One region of the Bacillus sp. XF8 genome, then DNA from elsewhere that is predicted to be linked to it. Evidence: riboswitches for the same ligand, from Rfam matches in the RefSeq annotation. Region 1 holds a riboswitch; each other region holds the start of a gene.
The links. A riboswitch is a leader RNA that binds a small molecule or an ion and turns the genes downstream of it on or off. The one in region 1 is predicted to bind S-adenosylmethionine.
Positions count from the first base shown of each region.

Region 1 (5,755 bases):
AGTTACCATTGTCCATATCTCATATAATCAAAATATAAAGTAAAGCTTTCGGGAACTGGATTGTCCCCCCTCTTCCCATTAGCGAAAAAAGAGTTAAATAACTTTATTCCCCTAACCCCTTTAAATAAAAAAGGTCTCAATCGAAAAATTGAGATCTTTTTTTATTATAATAAAATAACAGAATTTTAATATTTATAAAAATATACATTCTATTTGAATTTACTTTCTAAAAAGGGCAATTTCCTGTTATTATATTTAGGTGTTTGAAAAAATGAAGAAATGAAAACGCATTTATACTGTAAGTTCTTCATCATGTTTTAACGATTTAAATTATATTAATATAGCAATAAGAAGGGAGTCTTGTAATGGACATTTTATTAGCGCTTCTTCCTGCAATTGCATGGGGGAACATTTTATTAGTAAGCGTAAAAATGGGCGGCGGCGCATATAGCCAAACGTTAGGTATGACAATCGGTGCCTTATTCTTCGCAATAATTATGTATATATTTACTCAACCAGCTTTAACTATGACGATCTTAATTGTCGGCTTTATTTCAGGTTTATTCTGGGCTTTAGGACAAGCTAACCAATTAAAAACTGTAGAAAAACTAGGTGTTTCTACAACTGTTACTATTTCTACAGGCATGCAACTTGTTGCAACTTCTATCTTTGGCGTTATCGCTTTCCATGAGTGGACTACTACTACTACGATTATTCTGGGAACGATTGCAATCCTTTTAATTGTAGTCGGTGTTGTCTTCACTTCATTAGATGATAAAGAAAATGCACAGCCACCTGGACAATTGAAAAAAGGACTTTTAACTTTAATTGTTTCTACTTTCGGCTACCTTGTATATGTAATTATTATTCGTTGGTACAATATCGATGGTTGGTCTGCTATTCTACCACAAGCAGTCGGTATGTTTGTTGGTGCAGTTGTACTGACATCTAAACATAAACCATTTAACAAATACGCAATTCGTAACGCTTTATCTGGTCTACTTTGGGGAACAGGTAACTTATTCTTACTTCTTTCTTTACCAAAAGTTGGAGTGGCAACAAGTTTCCCACTATCACAAACTGGTATCGTTATCTCAACATTCGGTGCAATTGTCTTCTTAGGCGAAAAGAAAACAAAGCGCCAAATGGTATTTATTGCACTAGGTAGTGTTCTAATTATCGGCGGTGCTGTTCTACTTGGTATGACAAAAGCATAATTACACAAGCTATGAATCAAACCCCCGAAGCATATCTGCTTCGGGGGTTTCCTATTATTGATTATTAAAATCTCTTTATAAGACTTTTCTTTTTACAAAAATCTCTCCAAAATGTTATCGTTTTTATAACATATTCTAAGCAGGAAGGAATAAAGGATATGCCAAAGAAAAATAGAATTTTATTTATTGGTGCTGGTCGTATGGCGGAAGCAATCTTCGCCGGACTGCTCAAAACAAGTAATGAATACATCGAAGAAATTATTGTATCCAATCGAAGTAATATAGAGAAACTTAAGCAATTAGAGAAAAAATATGACATCTCAATTACAAATGATTGGAAAAAGCACATTAAAAATGCAGATACCATTGTTTTAGCGATGCCACCAGCTGCACATGAACAGTTATTAGCGGAGTTATCACCTCTCCTAACCCATCAGTTTGTTGTAACAGTTGCTGCAGGAATTGGTCCATCTTATTTAGAAGAAAAACTCCCTCAAGGTACACCTGTTGCCTGGATTATGCCAAATACAGCTGCAACAATTGGAAAGTCTATTTCTCTATATACAATGGGACGTTTCGTAAATGATGGGCATCAAGAAACACTGCAACTACTCTTAAAGGGAATTGGCACAGCACAGCTCTGCACGGAAGAAGAAGTTCATCAGCTAACCGCTGTTACTGGAAGTGCGCCTGCCTTCCTTTACCACTTTGCTGAAGGTTTAATTGAAGCAACAAAAAGCTATGGAATCGATGAAGCAACATCAAAACACCTTGTTATTCAAATGATCGCTGGCTCTGCTGCTATGCTCGAGCAAGAACAAGATCCGGCTATGCTTCGTGAACAAGTAACAACACCAGGTGGTTCAACTGCAGAAGGTTTAAAGGTTTTATATGAATATAATTTTTCAAAGATGATTCACCAAGCAATTGAATCAACAAATAAAAAAGCTAGGGGGAATTAATATGACAGTAAAAAGCTTACACGATTACACAACATTACATAATGGAGTAAAGATGCCTTGGTTTGGCTTAGGTGTTTTTAAAGTTGAAGAGGGCTCAGAAGTAATCGACTCTGTAAAAGCAGCCATAAAAAACGGATATCGTAGCATCGATACAGCTGCCATTTATAAAAATGAAGAAGGCGTTGGACAAGCAATTCGAGAATCCGGTATGCCACGTGAAGAATTATTTATCACATCAAAGGTATGGAATAGCGATCAAGGTTATGAGTCAACATTACAAGCTTTCGAAACAACATTACAAAAATTAGGCTTGGAATATTTAGATTTATACTTAGTGCATTGGCCTGTAAAAGGGAAATACACTGAAACGTGGAAAGCACTAGAAAAACTTTATAAAGATGGCCGTGTTCGTGCAATCGGTGTGAGTAATTTTCACATCCATCATCTACAAGATGTATTAGAAATCGCTGAAATTAAACCAATGATTAACCAAGTGGAATATCACCCACGCTTAACACAAGAAGAGCTTCATGCTTTCTGTAAAGAACATAACATTCAGCTTGAAGCTTGGTCACCATTAATGCAAGGGCAATTACTTGACCATCCGACATTACAAGAAATTGCTACAAAATATAACAAATCCACAGCACAAATCATTTTACGCTGGGATCTGCAAAACGAAGTTGTAACTATTCCTAAATCCATTAAAGAACACCGCATTATCGAAAATGCAAACATCTTTGATTTTGAATTAAGCGCTGAAGATATGAAAGCCATTCAGTCATTAAATGAAAATCACCGTGTTGGTCCAGACCCTGATAATTTCGATTTTTAAAATGAGAGTCACTGTGTAATTGCACAGTGACCTTTCTTTTTGTATCACCACTTAAAAAACTGAAAATTTAAATTATATTTTGTTTCATTGACAGTTCATTCTCCCAGGTGTAATATTTTGAATAATCAAAGAAACAAAAAATAATACGACTTATTTGTTTACTCATTGTATCAAGAGAGGTGGAGGGACTGGCCCTTTGAAACCTCGGCAACAGGTTCACTTTGAATACTGTGCCACTTCCTGCAAGCTTTACGCTTGAAAGATAGAATGAGGGACTTCGTTTATATACAGGTACATGTCTTATAAACAAAATTCCCTCTTTCTCGATAAGAAAAGAGGGATTTTTTCTTTCCCTCATAAATTGTTCAACACTCATTTTTTGAAAATAACTAAACAATTTAGGGAGGAATTCAAAATGAAAAAGAAATTTGTACCCACTGTAGCATCAGTTTTAGGAGCAAGTATTTTATTAACAGGGTGCGGTAGCTATAAAGATGATGCAAGCGGAGCGAAAGCAAAAGATAAAGCTCCTGATAAACAAGTATTGAACTTAGCTACTGGCACAGAAATCCGTACAATGGACACTGCTCGTGCTACAGATACTGACTCTGGCCAAGTAATGAGAAACGTATTTGAAGGCCTATATAATCTTGGTGAGGGAAATAAGCCTGTTCCTGGTGTTGCAAAGTCTCATGAGGTAAGTCCCGATAAAACAAAATATACATTCCATTTACGAGATTCAAAATGGTCAAACGGTACTCCCGTTACAGCAAAAGATTTTGTCTTTGCTTGGCAACGTGCAGTTGACCCAGCGACCGCTTCTGAATACGCATTTCTATTCTTTGATATAAAAAATGCGAAAAAGATCAATAATAAAGAACTTCCAGCTGATCAGCTTGGGGTAAAAGCAATCGATGACCACACTTTTGAAGTAGAATTAGAGCGCCCTGTTCCCTACTTTATTAGCTTAACGGCGTTCCCAACATTCTTACCAATTAATGAAGAGTTCTTCAAATCTCAAGGGGATAAATATGCATTAGAAGATAATACAATTATATATAATGGGGCCTTTACATTAAGTGATTGGAAACATGAACAAAGCTTTAAATTTAAGAAGAATCCTGACTATTGGGATAAGGATACTGTGAAAATTGAAGAAATTAACTTTAATATCGTTAAAGATCATTCAACGGCAGTTAATTTATATGAATCCAAACAAATTGATCGTCTTACTTTAACATCTGATCTTGTTGATAAATATCGCAAAGATAGTAACTTTAAAGAACGTCCGGATGTTGGGGTACAATTCGTACGTATGAACCAAAAAAATAAAACATTACAAAATGTAAATGTCCGCCAAGCTATTGATAAATCAATAGATAAAAAAGCATTTGTAAATGTTCTTTTAAATGACGGTTCTCTCCCAGCATATTCTTTAATTCCAAAGAACTTTGCAAAAGGACCAAACGGGAAAGACTTCCGGGAGGAGAACGGTAATTTAACGAAGGAAAATACAAAAGATGCACAGAAATTCTGGAAACAAGCAAAACAAGAATTAGGCTCAGATAAAATTTCAATTGAATTATTAACAAGTGATAATGACCTTTCTAGAAAAACAGGTGAATATTTAAAAGAACAACTAGAAAAAAACTTAGAAGGTTTAACAATAAACGTGAAGCCTCAACCACGCAAACAACAAGTCACATTATTATTACAAGGAAATTATGATATTGCTGTCGATGGTTGGAGTCCTGATTTTGCTGATCCGATTACATTCTTAGAGTTATTTACAACTGATAACTCATACAACTTAGATCACTACTCTAATAAAGAATTTGATGATTTAATTCAAAAAGTTAAAACTGACTTAGCTGGTGATGAAAAAGCACGCTGGGAAGCTTTAAAACAAGCAGAAAAAATCTTATTTAAAGATGCTGTTATTTCTCCTCTATACCAAAATGGTACATCTTACTTAGAACGTTCTTATGTAAAAGGGATCATTGAAGTTGATTTCGCAGGACCTCTTAACTTCAAATGGGCTAAAATTGAAAAGTAATCTACCCTTGCAGAATTTCATTTTAGCAAAAGCTTCAATTATAAGAGAAACAGGGTGTCCTTCAAAAGGATACCCTGTTTCTTTATGCTGCTTTTACTAAAGGCCTTTTTCCCTTTAATACAAATGATATCCCTACAGCAACTAAAGCTACAATTTGTGTAATGACAATTATAAATAATAGAGAAATAATATTCCCTTTTAAATTTCCACCACCAAATATTATTGTATAATAACCATTCGCAGCGTACGTGGCGGGAAATAATTCACCGATTGTTTGATATGTTTTTGATAACATTGCATGTGGTACCATCACACCGGAGCTTACGAGCTGCAAAGAAAGTGAAATAATATTAAAAAGCATGCCCACATTTCCAAATAAGGTGATAAACATTTGAGTTATTGATAGGAAAGCAAAGAAGACAATTGTTTGAAATACCCCTACATTCCATACCATTTCTTGCACCCCAATTTGAAATCCTTTCATTAAGCCAATTGTAATGCACGCAAGTAGAATGGATACTACACCGTTAATCACCTGTCGTGAAAAAAAATTGCTCCAACCTCCCTCTACTTGTTTTGCCACTTTAGATAACTCCATGCTCATAATCATTGCTCCTACAAATGAAGCTAACACAATCATAAGCGGCACCATATTTACGGAGAATCCTTTTGCATCATTCACTTT
Region 1 covers NZ_JAGDQK010000033.1:23,798-29,552, reverse strand. The annotation lists gene J4P91_RS19305 (GRP family sugar transporter) at 366-1,217, shown strand; gene proC (pyrroline-5-carboxylate reductase) at 1,376-2,179, shown strand; gene J4P91_RS19295 (aldo/keto reductase) at 2,181-3,014, shown strand; SAM riboswitch class I at 3,179-3,283, shown strand; gene J4P91_RS19290 (peptide ABC transporter substrate-binding protein) at 3,430-5,070, shown strand; gene J4P91_RS19285 (YhgE/Pip domain-containing protein) at 5,153-5,755, opposite strand, start outside.

Region 2 (5,755 bases), on a different contig from region 1:
AAAGAGAATAGCAACAGGAATAGCGCCGAATAAACCAAAGAGTAAAGCGCTTACAGAAGATGCGACAAAACCTAGCATACCGATTTCTAATTCCTCCATAATTGCTCCAAGAATAGCAGGAATAGCTCCACAAGTAACCCCAAGTATAAGTGCTATAATTAAATTCATGTTCTTCCCCCTCTTTTTGCAGTTTTCTTTTCACTTCATTTTCTATTATTTGTATTATAACACAATTTAAACAGAATTTTCAGAAAAAGTTCAAAAAATGTTCAAATTTTATTGATAAATACACTTGATAAATTCTTAAATAAGGAGAAGGTTTGTGTAGTGTCGAAAAAAACAAAAAATCAGGCTTATTTCATATTTTTGAAATAAGCCTGTTCCATAGGAGGATGTATATATGTAGAGTGAATAAAAGGAAGGAAAAGGGGGTCCAATTCCTTTTATTCAACTAACTACCTTAATAAATAGGAACCCAGCCTTCCGTTGTAACAAAAATACGAATGGCTACAACTTGGCGATCATCTTGTAATGTGAAATAATGTCTTGCATTTTCAGGTACTGAGATAAGATCACCAGGTTTAAGTTCAACATCAAAGAAGTGCCCATCTTTACCTTCAATGGCAAAAATACCATGTCCGCTGACAATAAAACGAACTTCATCGTCAGTATGATGGTGCTCTCGTTTAAAGTTAATTAATAACTCATCAAGGTTAGGAGTTGCATTTGAAAGGGAAATAACATCATGTGCTTTATAACCTCGACGTTCTGAAACATCAGCAATTTCCTTAGAGAATACTGTTAAAATTTCTTTTTTGTTTTCATCAGTTAAGGAGTAGTTTTCTTTTAAATGAGCAGGAAGTTTTGAAATATCCCATTTCTCATATAAAACGCCTTCTCCTTGTAAAAATTGCTCTACTTCCACTTCATTTTCAATGCGAGTATTTATTTCATGAATATAAATTTGCGCCATGTGAAACGCCTCCTTGAATTGATAATAGTTTTATATGAAATTGGAATAAAAACTCATATGCTTCTAATCTTTTCTTTGCATCAAAGCTATCTTTTCCCCAAACGGTAATCCCATGGTTTCGGATTAATACAGCGCCTGAATCTTCACGGATATGCTTCTTGAATTTTTCCCCAAGTGAAGGAATGTGGGCATCATTTTCAATAATTGGGATGCGAATTGTTGCACCTTCTTCCCAAATATCAAGGGCTTTAATAATTTCTTGATTACGAAGAATAACTTCTTCGTTATATAAATTTGTGATGACGTTATTATCGGTTGTATGAACATGCAGGACACAACCAGCATTTGTATGGTTATAAATATGCGTATGCAATATGGTTTCGGCAGAAGGGCGTAAATCGGTCTCTAAGACTGGTTCTCCTTGATAATCTACCAATAGAAAATCATCAGGTGTTGTTTTTGTTTTATCCTTACCGCTTGCTGAAATAAGAAAGGTAAGTGGTTCGTGATTTACTTTTATAGAAATATTTCCACTTGTTGCTGGAAACCAGTTGCGACTCGTTAATTCCTTTTTTATTTCACTTAGGTTATGCCACTGACGAAAAAGTTGTTTCATAACTTTACCTCCAACAAGTGCCGTAATTCAGTTTGAATATCATAAAATGTTTCAAATGGTGTGTAAGGAATATGGTATTCTTCACATTTTGTAATAAGAAAATCTCGAGCAAATACCTTATCAGCTTGTTTGGCTGCTTGTAAATCTGTAATTGAGTCGCCTACTACAATATGAAAATCATTTTTAGAACTAAGGTTTCGAATTAATGTTGATTTACAAAGGCCACAATTATAATTACAATGTTCATCGCAAGGGTGTGGCCATTTTACTTCGATATATTTTTCGGAAAAATCAGTCGCGTTACAATAAATTCGGTTTTCTGGAACGAGTCCTTCCAAGAGGGGATGAACGAAGAAATCCATCCCTCCAGAAATAACATAAAAAGAAATGTTATTTTCATTTATAAACTGTAAAAATTCCTCAAAACCAGTGCGTATATTAGCTGTTTCTTTGAGGAATCTGATGATATTATCACGCAAAGTTGTTGGTAATAATTTAAAAAGTTGTGATACACCTTCTTGAATAGAAATGTCTTGTGATAAAATCTTTTGTTTTATTTCCTCAGCTTTTGGTGGTGCGAATTTTTCCATAATGGAAACGATATTATCGTTATTTGTAATGGTTCCATCAAAGTCACAGAAGATTTGAATACTCATATTTTCACCTCGCGAGATGGATTTCCCCATAATTGCAGTGCAGCATGTAAATCAGTGTTATCTACTTCATGCAATGGTGTTCGATGCAAAGCGGCATCAATTGCTGCTCGAAATGCTTTTCCGCCGCCTTGTGCACCGCTTGGATGACCGTGAATACCACCACCTGCGTTAATGACAACATCCTTGCCAAAATCGCGAAGGATAAATGGAACAAAACCAGGATGAATGCCAGCTGATGGAACAGGGAAGCTTCTTTTTAAAGCAGGGTCTTCTTTTGTTAGTGCCTCTGTAATAAGAAGCGCTTCCTCTTTTTCTAATGCAACACTGCCGTATGGTGATGGAAATAAAGAGAAATCTGCACCAGCATAACGAAGCAATTTTCCAAGTAACAATGGTGAAGAAAATCCGTATAATTTTGATGATGCATAAGCACCGCTAACAGCAGGATGCGCCATAATAGGAATTGAAATATTTTCATCTTCTGCAAGTGACTGGAGTACATCTAATCCGTACGCAAATACATTGAAGAGTAGGATATCTGCACCGTATTCGATTGCTCGTTTTGCATTTTCTTTTAAATCATACGTACGTCCTGTTAAATTTACTGCATATAAAGTTTTATGACCATATGTTTCGTATACAGACTGTAATACTTCTTTTCCTGCATGAATTCGTTTTGTGAGCGGTGTTAATGAATTTTCAAATAAGATTTCATCATCTTTTACAATATCTACACCGCCAATTGCTTGATCACGTAGTTGAGTTTTTAAATATCCGATATTGCGTCCGATCATTCCTTTGAAAATGCTCATTAGAAGTGGACGGTCGTGAATATGTAAGAGATTTCGAATTCCCTCAATGCCAAATTTAGAGCCAGGGAAATGTTCTTTTAAGTCATCTGAAAATGTTAAATCAATCAGTTTAACTTCGCCATCTAATGATAATTTTCCAAAAGTTGTTGTTAAAATAGCTGGTAAATCAGGGCTGAAATTTAGTGATGGATAATGAATTTTAATGAGTCCACGTGTTATTTTTTTTCCAAGATACGTATTTACATGTTCTTGTTCTTCCAACTCTTCGACATGAATGACGCTACCTTTATGTTGTTTTAATTGTTCTTGTAATAAGTGTGGTAAATGAGTCCATGAACCAATTGTCAAACCGAGAGCAATTTGCTCAGCCTTTTTCGCTAAATTATGGGAATCATCATGGATTAAATATGTTGCTGTTATTCCGCTCATTTTCATAACCTCCTAGTTAAATAAAAAAACCTCTCAGCTAAGGAGAGGTTTTTTTACAACCAGCTCCTTATCTGTCAGCGTAATGCTGCGAGAATTAGCACCGTGCCTACAATTGTAGATCGGTTGCCGGGTTTCGTCGGGCTCGTCCCTCCACCTGCTCTTGATAAGAAGTATTTAGAAATGTTAAAATTTTTTTGATATCTGAATTTTGACAGAGTTTTTTTAGGATGTCAATGGCTTTTTGAAAATTTTTAATTTCTGGATTCGTTGAATAGCTTCCTGTAATCGTTCTTCTGTATGTAATAACCCGATGCGAACGTAGCCTTCACCATGTTTGCCGAATCCGACTCCAGGTGCAACTGCTACATGTGCTTGTTCTAACAATAAGTCAGTAAATTGCTCCGATGTATAACCATCAGGAACGGGAAGCCATGCAAAAAATGATCCATTTGGTGCGACAACATCCCAGCCGATCGAACGGCAAGCTGTAATGAGTACATTTCTCCGTGCTTCATAGCGTTCAACCAATTCATTTACACAAGATTGTGAACTTAATAGTGCCTCGCGAGCCGCCTCTTGCACAGCACCAAAAATGCTTACATACATATGATCTTGTAGTAAATTGATCGTTTCAATTACACTTTCGTTACCGACAGCAAAGGCGATGCGCCAACCAGCCATATTAAATGTTTTTGATAGTGTATAAATTTCAATACCAACATCTTTGGCACCGTTTGCTTGTAAGAAGCTAGTTGGTTTGTTACCATCAAAGCCAATTGCTCCATAGGCAAAGTCGTGAACCACTAAAATATCGTTTTCATTTGCAAATGTAATTGTTTCTTCAAAGAACTCTTTTGATGCGACAGCACCAGTTGGATTGTTAGGATAATTTAAAAACATCAATTTTGCTTGTTTGGCAATAGAATCATTGATTTTATTGTAATCTGGTAAAAAATTATTTTCTGCTAACAATGGCATCGTCTCAAATTGTGCTTTTGCTAAAGCGACACCTGATAAATAGTCAGGATATCCTGGGTCAGGTACAAGAATTGTATCACCAGGGTTTGTAAAACAAAGCGGTAATTCAACCAGCCCTGCTTTACCACCAAATAAAATAGCAACTTCTGTTTTAGGGTTTACGTTGACTCCGTATTCACGTTCATAGAACGTCGCAACGGCTTTTTTTAAGCTTTCATGTCCGCGAAATGGCGGATATTTATGGTGAACTGCTTTTTCTGCTGCACGTTGTAAAGCTGTTACGATATGCGGCGGTGTTGGTTGATCTGGGTTGCCTTGTCCTAGATTGATAACATCGTGACCTGCTTCAACTACTTTGTTAACTTTTGCAACAAGTGAAGCGAAAAACTGTGTTGGTAATGATGTTACAATCTCGGAAGGTTGAAAATGTTTCATACTTTCCACCTCTTTTGAAAGTTGTTACAATTCTAGTGACAAATAATATAACCTTTCCAAGTTTTTGTAAAGAAAAAAATAATTGAAAATGGGGCGGATAAAATGAGAGTCGCATGTATTCAAATGGATATTGCTTTTGGTGATGTGAACACAAATATTGAAAATGCAAAGAAAAAAATAGGAGAAGCGATGCAAGGAAAGCCGGACGTTATCGTATTACCAGAACTTTGGACGACTGGTTATGACCTAGAAAGACTGCCGGAAATTGCAGACGGGGAGGGGATTCAAACAAAGCAGCTTCTTTCAGAATGGGCACAGCAATATGGTGTGAATATTGTTGGTGGTTCTATTGCGAAGCAAACAAAGCATGGTGTTACGAATACGATGTATACAGTGAATCGTGAGGGGAAACTGCAAAATGAGTATAGTAAAGTTCATTTATTCCAGTTGATGAATGAACATAACTATTTAATAGCAGGTGATGAAACAGGAGAATTTACATTGGATGGTGTGCAGTGCGGTGGTGTGATTTGTTACGATATTCGTTTTCCAGAATGGATGCGTGTTCATACTGTAAGAGGGGTAAATGTATTATTCGTTGTAGCAGAGTGGCCGCTTGTTCGCTTAGCTCATTGGCGTTTACTTCTTCAAGCGAGAGCGGTTGAAAATCAATGTTATGTGGTTGCATGTAATAGAGCAGGAGAGGATCCAAATAATGTGTTTGCTGGACACTCTCTTATTGTTGATCCATGGGGAGAAATTGTAGCAGAAGCAGGAGAAGAAGAATCGATTTTACATGGGAAGCTAAACTTAGAAAAAATTAAGGAAGTACGTAAGGGAATTCCTGTTTTTGCTG
Region 2 covers NZ_JAGDQK010000004.1:70,987-76,741, reverse strand. The annotation lists gene J4P91_RS04590 (hypothetical protein) at 1-168, opposite strand, end outside; gene J4P91_RS04585 (cupin domain-containing protein) at 461-973, opposite strand; gene J4P91_RS04580 (methylthioribulose 1-phosphate dehydratase) at 951-1,589, opposite strand; gene J4P91_RS04575 (2-hydroxy-3-keto-5-methylthiopentenyl-1-phosphate phosphatase) at 1,586-2,245, opposite strand; gene mtnW (2,3-diketo-5-methylthiopentyl-1-phosphate enolase) at 2,242-3,486, opposite strand; SAM riboswitch class I at 3,551-3,656, opposite strand; gene J4P91_RS04565 (pyridoxal phosphate-dependent aminotransferase) at 3,709-4,899, opposite strand; partial or broken gene J4P91_RS04560 (carbon-nitrogen family hydrolase) at 4,914-5,755, shown strand, end outside.
Region 2: it holds a riboswitch for S-adenosylmethionine, as region 1 does, so the genes downstream of both, mtnW (2,3-diketo-5-methylthiopentyl-1-phosphate enolase) here and J4P91_RS19290 (peptide ABC transporter substrate-binding protein) in region 1, are expected to answer to the same signal.

Region 3 (5,755 bases), on a different contig from region 1:
CTTACTCATTTCTATTTCACCTATTTTTACAACGATGTTTGCGGTTTTTTTGAAACAAGAGAAGTTTTCCCAGAGAAAGTTAGTCGGTTCTATTATAGCCTGCACTGGTGCAGCGCTTGTGTTATTAGCTGGACATTCACTTGCTGGTTCTTTTTATGGAAATGGAATTGGGCTCATTACATCGATATGCTGGGGGCTATATCCAGTTTTAGCAGGACCACTTATCAAAAAATATTCAGCACTCCGCGTGACGGCATGGTCAGCAGTTGTTGGAGCGATTCCGCTCGTTATACTGAGCGGATGGCATACTTTTTCGTTGCCATTTCAAATTGAACAAGGGATGTCATGGTTTGCGCTATTATATTCTATTTTCTTTGTAACGGTATTCGGTTTAGTTATGTGGTATATTGGAGTTCAAAAAATTGGGGCTTCTCATACGATGGTGTATATGTATATTACGCCATTTGTTGCAGTTGTATTTGCGGCGGTATGGGCGAAGGAACATATTTCGCTGCAACAAATGATTGGCGGATGTATTATTTTTCTCGGTTTATGGTTTGTGAAATCTGAAAAACTTGAGACGCAGTCTGCCATATCAGAACATATATCAAAATAGGAAAACAGATCAGTTATGGTCTGCTTTCCTATTTTTTTATTTTTGGTAAAAATATAAGGAACAAAATAGCAGTAATAAGTGGAATTAAGTTGAGACATGGTATGCGAAACAGTGCAATGAGAATAATACCCGGGAGAAGGACACCGAGGACGGCATAGAAAATACTATGTTTTTTTGTGTACCAATATAACGAGAGTCCTATAAGTGCAGGGATAATAAGGTGAATGAGAGCCATTAAAAAATAAATCATTAGAAGCCCCCTTTTTTGTGTACTTACTACATGCATGTAAATTGAAAAACTGACGTAAAACTTTTCTTTTTAGGCGGGGGAGAGGAGCCGCTTATGCATAGAAGCGGTCAGATCCTTTTTTCGCTCCATGCCGAGTGAAAACAAAAGGAGAAAACGCGTGGAGGTCTCTTTTTGTTTCCAAGAACATGGTTTATATATTGGAAAATTAAAGTGGATATATATACATCATATCCATATTTTTGTAGATTGATATCATTTTTTTGTAAATCTATGAAAAAATGTTTGCAAAAACGTCACAAATTGCTCCTGCTTCCAAACTAGAAATCTTGTATAATATTATTTCTGAAAAATATTTTAACAACGTAAACATAGTGGTTATGTTGTTTTTTCTTTGAATGTAACAGATAAAGTCTGATGATATGTAAATAAGATGATAGTGATAAAGGAGAACTGCATGATTAGTATGTCACTAAGGTCATTTAAAATCCAAATGTATTATTTGCTAGGCGCGATGCTATTAGGATGGGCGATGACACCTTTTTCTGCTCACTTTTTAGGCGTTGGGATTGGTTTACTCGTTAGTATGTATTGTGTTTGGATTTTAGGAAGACGTATTGAAAAGCTTGGAGATAGTATTGTAAAAAAGAGTAAAGCACCAACACTTGGTATGATTAATCGGTTCGCAGCAGCGATACTAGGCGCGATTATTATGTATGAGATTGAACACCATATGGTCATGTGGGCATTTGCTGTGGGGATTATGGGTGGTTATTTCTTAATCGTTATTAATTTAGGATACTATAGCATGAAAGATGCGAAGAAATAAATACAAGAACCTTTTCTTTTAGGTGGGAGAGAGCGTCCGACCATGGGTAGAAGCGGACAGTGCCTTTTTTCGCCCCATGCCATGTGAAAACAAAAGAAGAAAGTGAGTGGGGAATCTGCTTTTGTTTTCAAAGCCGCGATTTATATGAGGAAAAATCAAAGTGAATATATAGAAAGAAGCTTACGTTTTTAGCGTAAGCTTCTTTTTTATGTAAGTATGTGTAACCTGTAAAGCCGCATGGGTTTTGTCGGTGAGTACGCGAAACTTTCAGGTTACAATATACTTATTCATATGAGTAAAGGTCATTCAGACAGTAAAGGTTCAATTAAGCGATTGGGCCACCTAATTTGATAATGTTTTCAGAAACGTTCTCGAACTTCTTGAAGTTTTCTTTGAATTTACCTGCAAGTTCGATTGCTGTTGCTTTGTAAGCAGCTTTATCAGCCCATGTTTGTTCAGGCATTAATACTTCATCAGGTACGCCTGGTACATGAAGTGGTACTTCAAGACCGAAGACGTCATGCTTCGCTGTTTCAGCGTTATCAAGCTCGCCGTTTAATGCAGCTTGCACCATTGCACGAGTGTAACCTAAGTTCATACGTTTTCCAACGCCGTATTCGCCGCCAGTCCAGCCAGTGTTCACTAAGAATACTTTTGCATCATGTTTCTCGATCTTTTCACCAAGCATTTCAGCATAGCGAGATGCATCGAGTGGTAAGAATGGAGAACCGAAGCAAGTTGAGAATGTCGCTTGCGGAGACGTTACGCCGCGCTCTGTTCCAGCTAGTTTACTAGTGTAACCGCTTAAGAAATGGTACATAGCTTGCTCTTTATTTAATTTACTGATTGGAGGTAATACTCCAGATGCATCAGCAGTTAAGAAAATAATTGTATTTGGATGTCCTGCAACACTTGGTACTACGATATTATCAATCGCATGAATTGGGTATGCAGCACGCGTATTTTCTGTTAATGCAGTATCATTATAATCTGCAATACGTGTTTGATTATCAATTACAACGTTCTCAAGCACTGATCCAAATGTAATTGCATCAAAAATTTGTGGCTCTTTTTCATGAGAAAGGTTAATACATTTCGCGTAGCAACCGCCTTCAATATTGAACACACCGTTATCAGACCAACCGTGCTCATCATCACCAATTAATTTACGGTGTGGGTCAGCAGATAATGTTGTTTTACCTGTTCCAGATAAACCGAAGAATAGAGCAACATCGCCTTCTTCACCTACGTTTGAAGAGCAGTGCATAGATAAAATATCTTGTTCTGGAAGTAAGAAGTTCATAATAGAGAAGATAGATTTTTTCATTTCTCCAGCGTATTCAGTACCACCGATTAATACGATGCGTTTTTCAAATGAAACCATAATAAATGCTTCAGAGTTTGTGCCGTCAATCGCTGGATCTGCTTTAAAGCTTGGTGCAGAGACAATTGTAAACTCAGCTTCATGATTCGTTAATTCTTCTTCAGTTGGACGAATAAATAATTGATGTACAAATAAATTGTGCCATGCATATTCGTTAACAACTTGCAATGGAAGACGATAGTTACGATCAGCACCAGCGAACCCTTTAAATACGAATAATTCTTCTTTTTCTTTTAAGTATTCCAATACTTTTGTGTATAATTTATTAAAATGTTCTTCAGAAATCGGTTGATTTACAGGTCCCCAAGCAATTTTGTCTGCAACCGATGCTTCTTTCACAATGAATTTATCTTTAGGAGAACGTCCTGTATATTTTCCTGTAGAAGCAGAGACGGCACCAGTAGAAGTTAATTTTCCTTCGTTTCTCATTAGTACTTTTTCCACTAATTGTGGAACGCTTAGTTGAATCTGTGCGTTGCTTCCGTTCAGTAATTCATGTAATCCAATTTGGACATTCACAGTACCCATATTTATATACCATCCTTTTCATTTTAATGAAATTTTTCTCGTAATCCCCATCAAGAGTATAACACAATTATATAAATAATGTATACTATTTATTTATTTTTGTTTGTGTGAATGTATTATTTTCCTATTAATATTTTGTTCGACACGAAATGCGAAAAACTTGTAGGAATATGTGAATATTAATTGACAAATGAATATCATTTCTTTAGTATAGGTTGGGACGGATACTCTCTTATCCCGAGCTGGCGGAGGGACAGGCCCGATGAAGCCCAGCAACCTCACTTGTAACGGTAATAAGCAAGTGAATAGGTGCTAAAACCTGTGCGAGGCGAACGGTCTCGAACGATAAGAGCGAAGGGCAAAAAGCAGTATGCAAGTAGCAAATTAAACCTTTCCTCTATAATTAGGAAAGGTTTTTCTTTATACTTGTGTGGGAGAATAAATGAATGTCGCAGTTTGTGGCAAATTAAGGATGAGTTCCGTACAATATATACAATTACTGTAGGGAGGTTTACCACATGACAAAACAACGTCATCTGTTCACATCTGAGTCTGTAACTGAAGGACATCCAGATAAAATTTGTGACCAAATTTCTGATTCAATTTTAGATGCGATCTTAGCAAAAGACGCAAATGCACGTGTAGCTTGTGAAACAACAGTAACAACTGGTTTAGTATTGGTAGCGGGGGAAATTACGACTTCTACTTATGTAGATATTCCAAAAATCGTCCGTGAAACAATCCAAGGTATCGGTTATACTCGTGCAAAATACGGATTCGATGCAGAAACTTGTGCAGTTTTAACATCTATCGATGAGCAATCTGCTGACATCGCTATGGGTGTTGACCAAGCGTTAGAAGCACGTGAAGGTCAAATGACTGACGCTGAGATTGAGGCAATTGGTGCAGGAGACCAAGGTTTAATGTTTGGTTTCGCATGTAATGAAACAAAAGAATTAATGCCACTTCCAATCTCACTTGCTCACAAATTAGCTCGTCGTTTAACGGAAGTTCGTAAAGATGAAACATTAGAATATTTACGTCCAGACGGTAAAACGCAAGTTACAGTTGAGTATGATGAAAATGGTAAACCAGTACGTATCGATACAATTGTAATTTCAACGCAGCACCATCCAGAAGTTACATGGGAAGAAATCGATCGTGATTTAAAAGAACAAGTAATTAAAGCTGTCGTACCAGCAGAATTAATGGATGAAGAAACAAAATTCTTCATTAACCCAACTGGACGCTTCGTAATCGGTGGACCACAAGGTGATGCTGGTTTAACAGGACGTAAAATTATCGTTGATACTTACGGTGGATATGCTCGTCACGGCGGCGGTGCATTCTCTGGTAAGGATGCAACAAAAGTTGACCGTTCTGCAGCATACGCAGCTCGTTATGTTGCGAAAAACATCGTAGCAGCTGGCCTTGCTGAAAAAGCAGAAGTACAACTTGCATACGCAATCGGCGTAGCACAACCGGTATCAATTTCAGTTGATACATTCGGCACTGGTAAAGTATCTGAAGAAGTACTAGTAGAGCTAGTTCGTAGTAACTTCGATCTTCGCCCAGCTGGTATCATCAAAATGTTAGACTTACGTCGCCCAATTTACAAACAAACAGCAGCTTACGGACACTTCGGACGTACTGATGTAGATCTTTCATGGGAACGTACAGACAAAGCAGCAGCTTTAAAAGAGCAAGCTGGTCTATAATATAAAAAGGAAAAAGCTTTGCGTTTTTACGCAAAGCTTTTTTATTTGTAATTTGTCTGCAGTAAGGCGAAAAGCTCAATATCATGCCATTTTCCATTTCGAAATACAGCTTCTTTACACGTACCTTCATGTTGAAATCCAAGTTTTTTATAAAGGTGTATCGCTTTATCATTAAATGAAAATACACGTAAGGATATACGGTGTAAGTTTAATTCTAAAAAGGCATAGTCTAATAATAAAGTTAATGCTTCTTTTCCGTACCCTTGCCCCCAGTAATCTTTCTTTCCGATATCGATGATACATTCTGCATTTCGATTATGTGGGTCAATATTAATTAAAGATGTGATTCCGATTGGAAGGCTACCCTTTTTCTGTTCAATAATATAACTTTTTGAGGTGGAAGAGTGAATGATTTGTTTGCAAAACTGTTCTG
Region 3 covers NZ_JAGDQK010000027.1:77,852-83,606, reverse strand. The annotation lists gene J4P91_RS17225 (DMT family transporter) at 1-616, shown strand, start outside; gene J4P91_RS17220 (hypothetical protein) at 645-866, opposite strand; gene J4P91_RS17215 (ATP synthase subunit I) at 1,321-1,692, shown strand; gene pckA (phosphoenolpyruvate carboxykinase (ATP)) at 2,018-3,604, opposite strand; SAM riboswitch class I at 3,834-3,956, shown strand; gene metK (methionine adenosyltransferase) at 4,123-5,322, shown strand; gene J4P91_RS17200 (GNAT family N-acetyltransferase) at 5,364-5,755, opposite strand, start outside.
Region 3: it holds a riboswitch for S-adenosylmethionine, as region 1 does, so the genes downstream of both, metK (methionine adenosyltransferase) here and J4P91_RS19290 (peptide ABC transporter substrate-binding protein) in region 1, are expected to answer to the same signal.

Region 4 (5,755 bases), on a different contig from region 1:
AGTTGCAAGGTGGCTCAAGGAAGGCTTATTCATCACGGTGGATTATGGATATACAAAGGCAGAGTGGATGCATCCTGCGCGCCATGAAGGGAGTCTAAGGGGGTATTATAACCATAGGCTCATTCGAAACCCTCTGAAGTATCCAGGTGAAATGGATATAACAACACATATTCATTGGGATGAATTGAAGGAAATAGGAGAAGAGAACAATTTACATACAGTGTGGCATACAAAACAAAGGGAATTTTTGCTTGCGGCAGGTATATTAGAACAGCTTGCTAGTCATCAAGATTCCGATCCTTTTTCTGAGAAACAGAAACAAAACAGGGCGATTCTTTCTATGATTTTACATGGAGGGATGAGCGATGCTTTTGATGTTGTTATGCAAAAAAAAGGAATGTTACATTTTGATGTAAAGCAGTATTTACCTATATAGAAAAAACAAGACACAGAATGATTCTGCGTCTTGTTTTTTTGATACGACTTTAGGATATGTAGTATTGTATATTTTCTCTCATGATATATATTTATATTAAAGATATGAGATAAAAAATATAGAATACGCTCTTTTCTTTTTGGTTACCCCTAACCTAGTAATACACGAACAAGTTGAATGATTGTTTCATTTTCTACTTTGTAGTAAATCTCTAATCCTTTTCTTTCACTAGAAACAATTTTAGCGCTTTTTAATTTCGCTAAATGCTGTGAAATTGTGGATTGTGGCATATTTAAGCCTGTGTACATTGTCGAAACATTGCTTGGACCGCGTTCGATTAAACCTTTTACGATACATAAACGAACAGGGTGAGCAAGAACTTTCAATAATTCTGCATTATTTTCGTATAGTTCTAATTCCTTTTGAAAGGTTTCTAACATGTTTTTTTCCACCTCCATGCGAGCTGTTATACCCATACTATACATACCAAAAATCTAAAGAAAAGAAAATAGTTGTTGCAGAAAAAATGTTCTAAAGTAAAGAAATTGTAAGAAAAGAGAACGTGATGTAAATAACTTTGCAAAATTTGTACGTTTTGTAACAAGATATTTTTTGATGAAAATTACAATATGTTTAAAGATACAGATACATTTATAACACGATTTTATCATGATTTTTTTGTTCTTTCAAATAAATATACAAAATTTTTAAAATAATGAGAAAAAGGTTTTTGCACTTTTATATAGAATAGAAATTTTTGATAGAAAGAAGGGATAACATGAAGATTGAATTTTTAGGAACAGGTGGAGCTATTCCTATCCCAAGACCGGGGAGCGATAGTAAAGTGTGTAAAGAAGCTCGTGAAAAAGGTGTCCCATATAGCCGAATGGGACCGAGTGTGTTTATTCATGATCTTAGCTTGTTGATTGACACACCAGAGGAAATACGTCTGCAATTAGAGCGAGCTCATATTCAAAGAGTGGAAGCGGGAATTTATTCACATTGGCATCCTGATCATACGATGGGGAGAAGAATTTGGGAAACAATGGCTTTTGAAACAAAGAAAGCTTGGGAAACAACAGTTTATTTACCGGAACAAGTGGCTAAGGATATGAAACAATTTTTAGGTTCATGGGATCATTTACAATTTATGCATCAACAAGGATGGATAGATCTTCAAGTTTTACAAGATGGGCATTCTTTTATTAAGAACAATATTAAAGTTACTCCATTCCGTTTACATGAAGAATATGTCTATGCATTCCTATTAGAAGAAAATGAAAAGAAAATACTAATTGCACCTGATGAGCTATATAAATGGGAACCACCGACACATTTAATAGGAAATTTAGATTTAGCAATCTTACCAATGGGTATGGTTGAATTTAGCTGAAAAACAAAAAAGCGGTTACTTGAACGTGCGTACATTGAGGGAATGCGAGAAGCGACGTTTGAAGAAACTTTAGAAGTTGTGAAAAAACTAAGAGCAAAGAAAACAATTATTACGCATATTGAAGAAGTTGATAATCTTGGCCATGACGAACTACGTGGAATCGCAATGGATCTTCAGAAAAATGGACTCGATATTATATTTGCGCATGACACGATGCAAATGGAAATATAAAAAGAACCTAAAAATTAGGTTCTTTTTATATTTTATTTAAGATTATCATTATGCATTCACAGGTTCTTCGACATAAGAAAGTGCATTTTCAAAATCGGCAATTAAATCATCTACATTTTCAAGGCCAACTGATAAACGGAGCAATGAATTAGAAATATCTCTTTCATCACGTGCTTCTTGTGATAATGCTGCATGTGACATTTTTGCAGGGTAGGAAAGGATGGATTCCACAGCTCCTAGACTTACTGCAAATACAGGAAGTTTAACTTGAGATAAAAACTGTCGCAGCGCATCTTCAGATTGCAGCGTGAAAGATAGAACAGCACCGGCAGATTGTGCTTGTGATTGTTGTATGTCATAGCCTAGGTGTGATTCTAATCCAGGGTAATACACATTCTGAATTTTTGAGTGCTTTTGTAAGTAATGTGCAATTTTATTTGCATTTGTTGCTGAGTGTTCGAGACGCACGTGTAATGTTTTCAGGCCGCGAAGAACGAGAGAACAATCTTGTGGTCCTAATATAGCGCCAAATGCATTTTGCAAGAAGCCGAGTTTTTTAGCGAGTTCCTCATCTTTTACAACCGCTAATCCAGCTGTAACATCACTATGCCCCGCAATAAATTTTGTCGCGCTATGAAGTACAACATCCGCTCCGAGTTCAATTGGTTTTTGGAATAACGGTGTTAAAAATGTGTTATCAACAAATGTAAGTGCACCGGTGGATTTTGCTAATTCGCAAACAGCGCGAATATCGGTTACCTTTAATAATGGATTGGATGGTGTTTCAACGTAAAAGACTTTTGTGTTCGGTCTAATATTTTGTTTTACTTCTTCTAAATTGGTCATGTCAACAAATGTGTGTGAAACCCCATAACGAGATAGAACTTCTGTTACAATGCGATAAGTCCCTCCATATACATCTTCAGAAATAAGAACATGATCGCCTTGTGATAAAAGAAGAAAGGCAGTGGAAATTGCTGCGATTCCAGATGCAAAGGCAAATCCTTTTGTTCCCCCTTCTAGTAAAGCAATAATATCTTCTAGTGCTTCTCGCGTTGGATTACCGGATCGACTGTAGTCGTATTTTCCAAATGTATCTACATCAAATTGATGAAATGTTGATGTATTATAGATGGGAACGTTAACAGCACCTGTTCGTGGGTCATGTTTATATTGGTTATGAAGTAAGAGTGTATCTAAGGAATAACTCATATTTTTACACCTTCTTTCACATGTTTAATTGCTTGTTTTAAGTCTTGAATTAAGTCTTCCCCGTTTTCAATGCCGACGGAGAAACGAAGGAGACGATTACATACACCGCGTGCTGTACGCACTTCTTCTGGGATATCTGCATGTGTTTGTGTTGCTGGATACGTCATTAAACTTTCAACTCCGCCAAGGCTTTCTGCAAAGGTAATTAGCGATAAAGATTGTAAGAAAGGATTTATCCATTTTTCATCGCGAAGGCGAAACGAAATCATGCCGCCCCTTCCTGGATAAAAAACATCGGTTACACCGTCCTCCCCCTTTAAATAAGAAACGATTTTCTTTGCGTTTTCTTCATGTTGTTTCATACGAAGAGCCAATGTTTTCATACCGCGAATTAATAACCATGAATCAAATGGACTTAATACAGCACCAGCAGCGTTATGATAGTGAGCAAGTTCTTCGCAAAGTGCCTGGCCTTTTGCAACGACTAGGCCACTTAGGACATCATTATGACCACCTAAATACTTTGTCGCACTGTGAAGCACAATATCTGCGCCTTCAGTTAACGGTTGTTGGATGTATGGGGTGTAAAAAGTGTTATCGACAATTAAAAGTAATCCATGTCTTTTTGCGACGGCTGCTACAGCTGTAATATCTGTTACTTGCATTAATGGATTAGTTGGTGTTTCTATAAAAATAGCTTTTGTTTGAGAAGAGATAGCTTTTTCTATTTGTTTTATAGATTGTGTATCTACGTATCTACATCGAATATTCCATTTTTCCTCATGTTCCGAAAATAAACGATAGGTTCCTCCGTATAAGTCTTCTGATACGATAAGTTCATCTCCAGAGCGGAATAAAGAAAGAACAAGAAGAACAGCTGCCATTCCAGAACTACAGGCGTAGCCTTGTTCGCCTTCTTCTAAATCGGCAATTGCGTGTTCTAAAAGACCACGTGTTGGATTTCCAGTTCGTGAATAATCAAAACCTGTTGATTTTCCAATTCCTTCATGACGATAAGCCGTTGAAAAGTAAACAGGGGGATTAACCGTTCCTGTTGTAGTTTCGCTTCGATTGCCGATTTGAGCTAGTTTTGTTTCGATTGTTGACATGTGAAATTCCTCCTTGATAAAAATAAAAAAAGCCTTCTAAGAAGAAGGCTTTCATGTAAATATAGTCTTCTCCTTATCTGTCAAATCTTTTCACAATTTGCTGGAATTAGCACCTTATTAACGAACGTGTTAATGGTTGCTGAGGTGTCATAGGGCCAGTCCCTCTACCTCTCTAGATAAGAATAATTTGTATGAAATTTTATTATGTTTTTAACTTTACAATAAAAAATGATTGAATTGCAACTTTATTTTAAATATTTTTTATTTTTCTGTTAATTCCATTGACTTTTAGTCTATCTCATGCTAAATTTATGAAAAAATTAACAAAGTTTGCTATATAAATACAAATTAAAAAAACGGCATACAACCTTTCTTTTTAGGTGAGAAGAGCATCCGTCTATGCATGGAAGCTGTCACATCCTCTTCTTGCTCCATGCGAAGTTAAAACAAAGAGAGAAAACGAGTGTAGGTCACCTTTTGTTCTTCGTGGCAGCGACTTATATGTTGAAGAATCAAACTGGATTTATATAAAAGGGGAACGTATTTCCTTTTAATTACATAAAAAAATATAAAGACAAACTCTTATTGAGAGCGGTGGAGGGAAAGGCCCTGTGAAACCCGGCAACCTTCAAACGAAATGTTTGAAACGGTGCTAATACCTGCAAAACAATTTGTTTTGCATGATAAGAGGAGGATTGATGATGTCCCCCTCTTCAAGGTGAAGAGGGGATTTTTATATTAATAGAAAAGAGGGAGATAAGTGAAAATTCTAGATTTATTATCAAAAGGAATTGTTATTGGTGATGGAGCAGTTGGTACGTTATTACATTCTCATGGTTTGCAAAGTAGTTTTGAAGAATTAAATCTATCAGATCCAGATTTAATTATATCTATCCATAAACAATATATAGCTGCTGGTGCAGATGTGATTCAAACAAATACGTATGGTGCAAATGAAGCAAAATTGCGTACATATGGCTTAGAAAATCAGGTTGTTCAAATTAATAGAGCGGCGGTAAAATTGGCGAAAGCAGCTGTGACAGATAAGAATGCTATTTTAGGGACAATTGGTGGGATGAAACATATCGGTGCGGTCACAACGACTGACATGGAACGGGAATTTATGTTGCTTGAGCAAGCTGGGGCATTAATAGAAGAACATGTGGATGGGCTATTACTTGAAACTTTTTATGATGAATTTGAATTACTACATGCAGTGAAAGTGCTAAGGAAGCAAACGGATATTCCAATTATTGCGCAGCTAGCGCTTCATGAAGCTGGCACAACTCAAAATGGGAATGATGTAAATGAAATATTAACGCGGCTTTTAGATTACGGTGCAAATATAGTCGGCTTAAACTGTCAGCTAGGACC
Region 4 covers NZ_JAGDQK010000005.1:50,048-55,802, reverse strand. The annotation lists gene J4P91_RS05605 (class I SAM-dependent methyltransferase) at 1-436, shown strand, start outside; gene J4P91_RS05600 (ArsR/SmtB family transcription factor) at 586-876, opposite strand; gene J4P91_RS05595 (MBL fold metallo-hydrolase) at 1,215-1,829, shown strand; gene J4P91_RS28765 (hypothetical protein) at 1,872-2,060, shown strand; gene metC (cystathionine beta-lyase) at 2,109-3,272, opposite strand; gene J4P91_RS05585 (methionine biosynthesis PLP-dependent protein) at 3,269-4,381, opposite strand; SAM riboswitch class I at 4,452-4,564, opposite strand; SAM riboswitch class I at 4,961-5,071, shown strand; gene J4P91_RS05580 (bifunctional homocysteine S-methyltransferase/methylenetetrahydrofolate reductase) at 5,142-5,755, shown strand, end outside.
Region 4: it holds a riboswitch for S-adenosylmethionine, as region 1 does, so the genes downstream of both, J4P91_RS05585 (methionine biosynthesis PLP-dependent protein) here and J4P91_RS19290 (peptide ABC transporter substrate-binding protein) in region 1, are expected to answer to the same signal.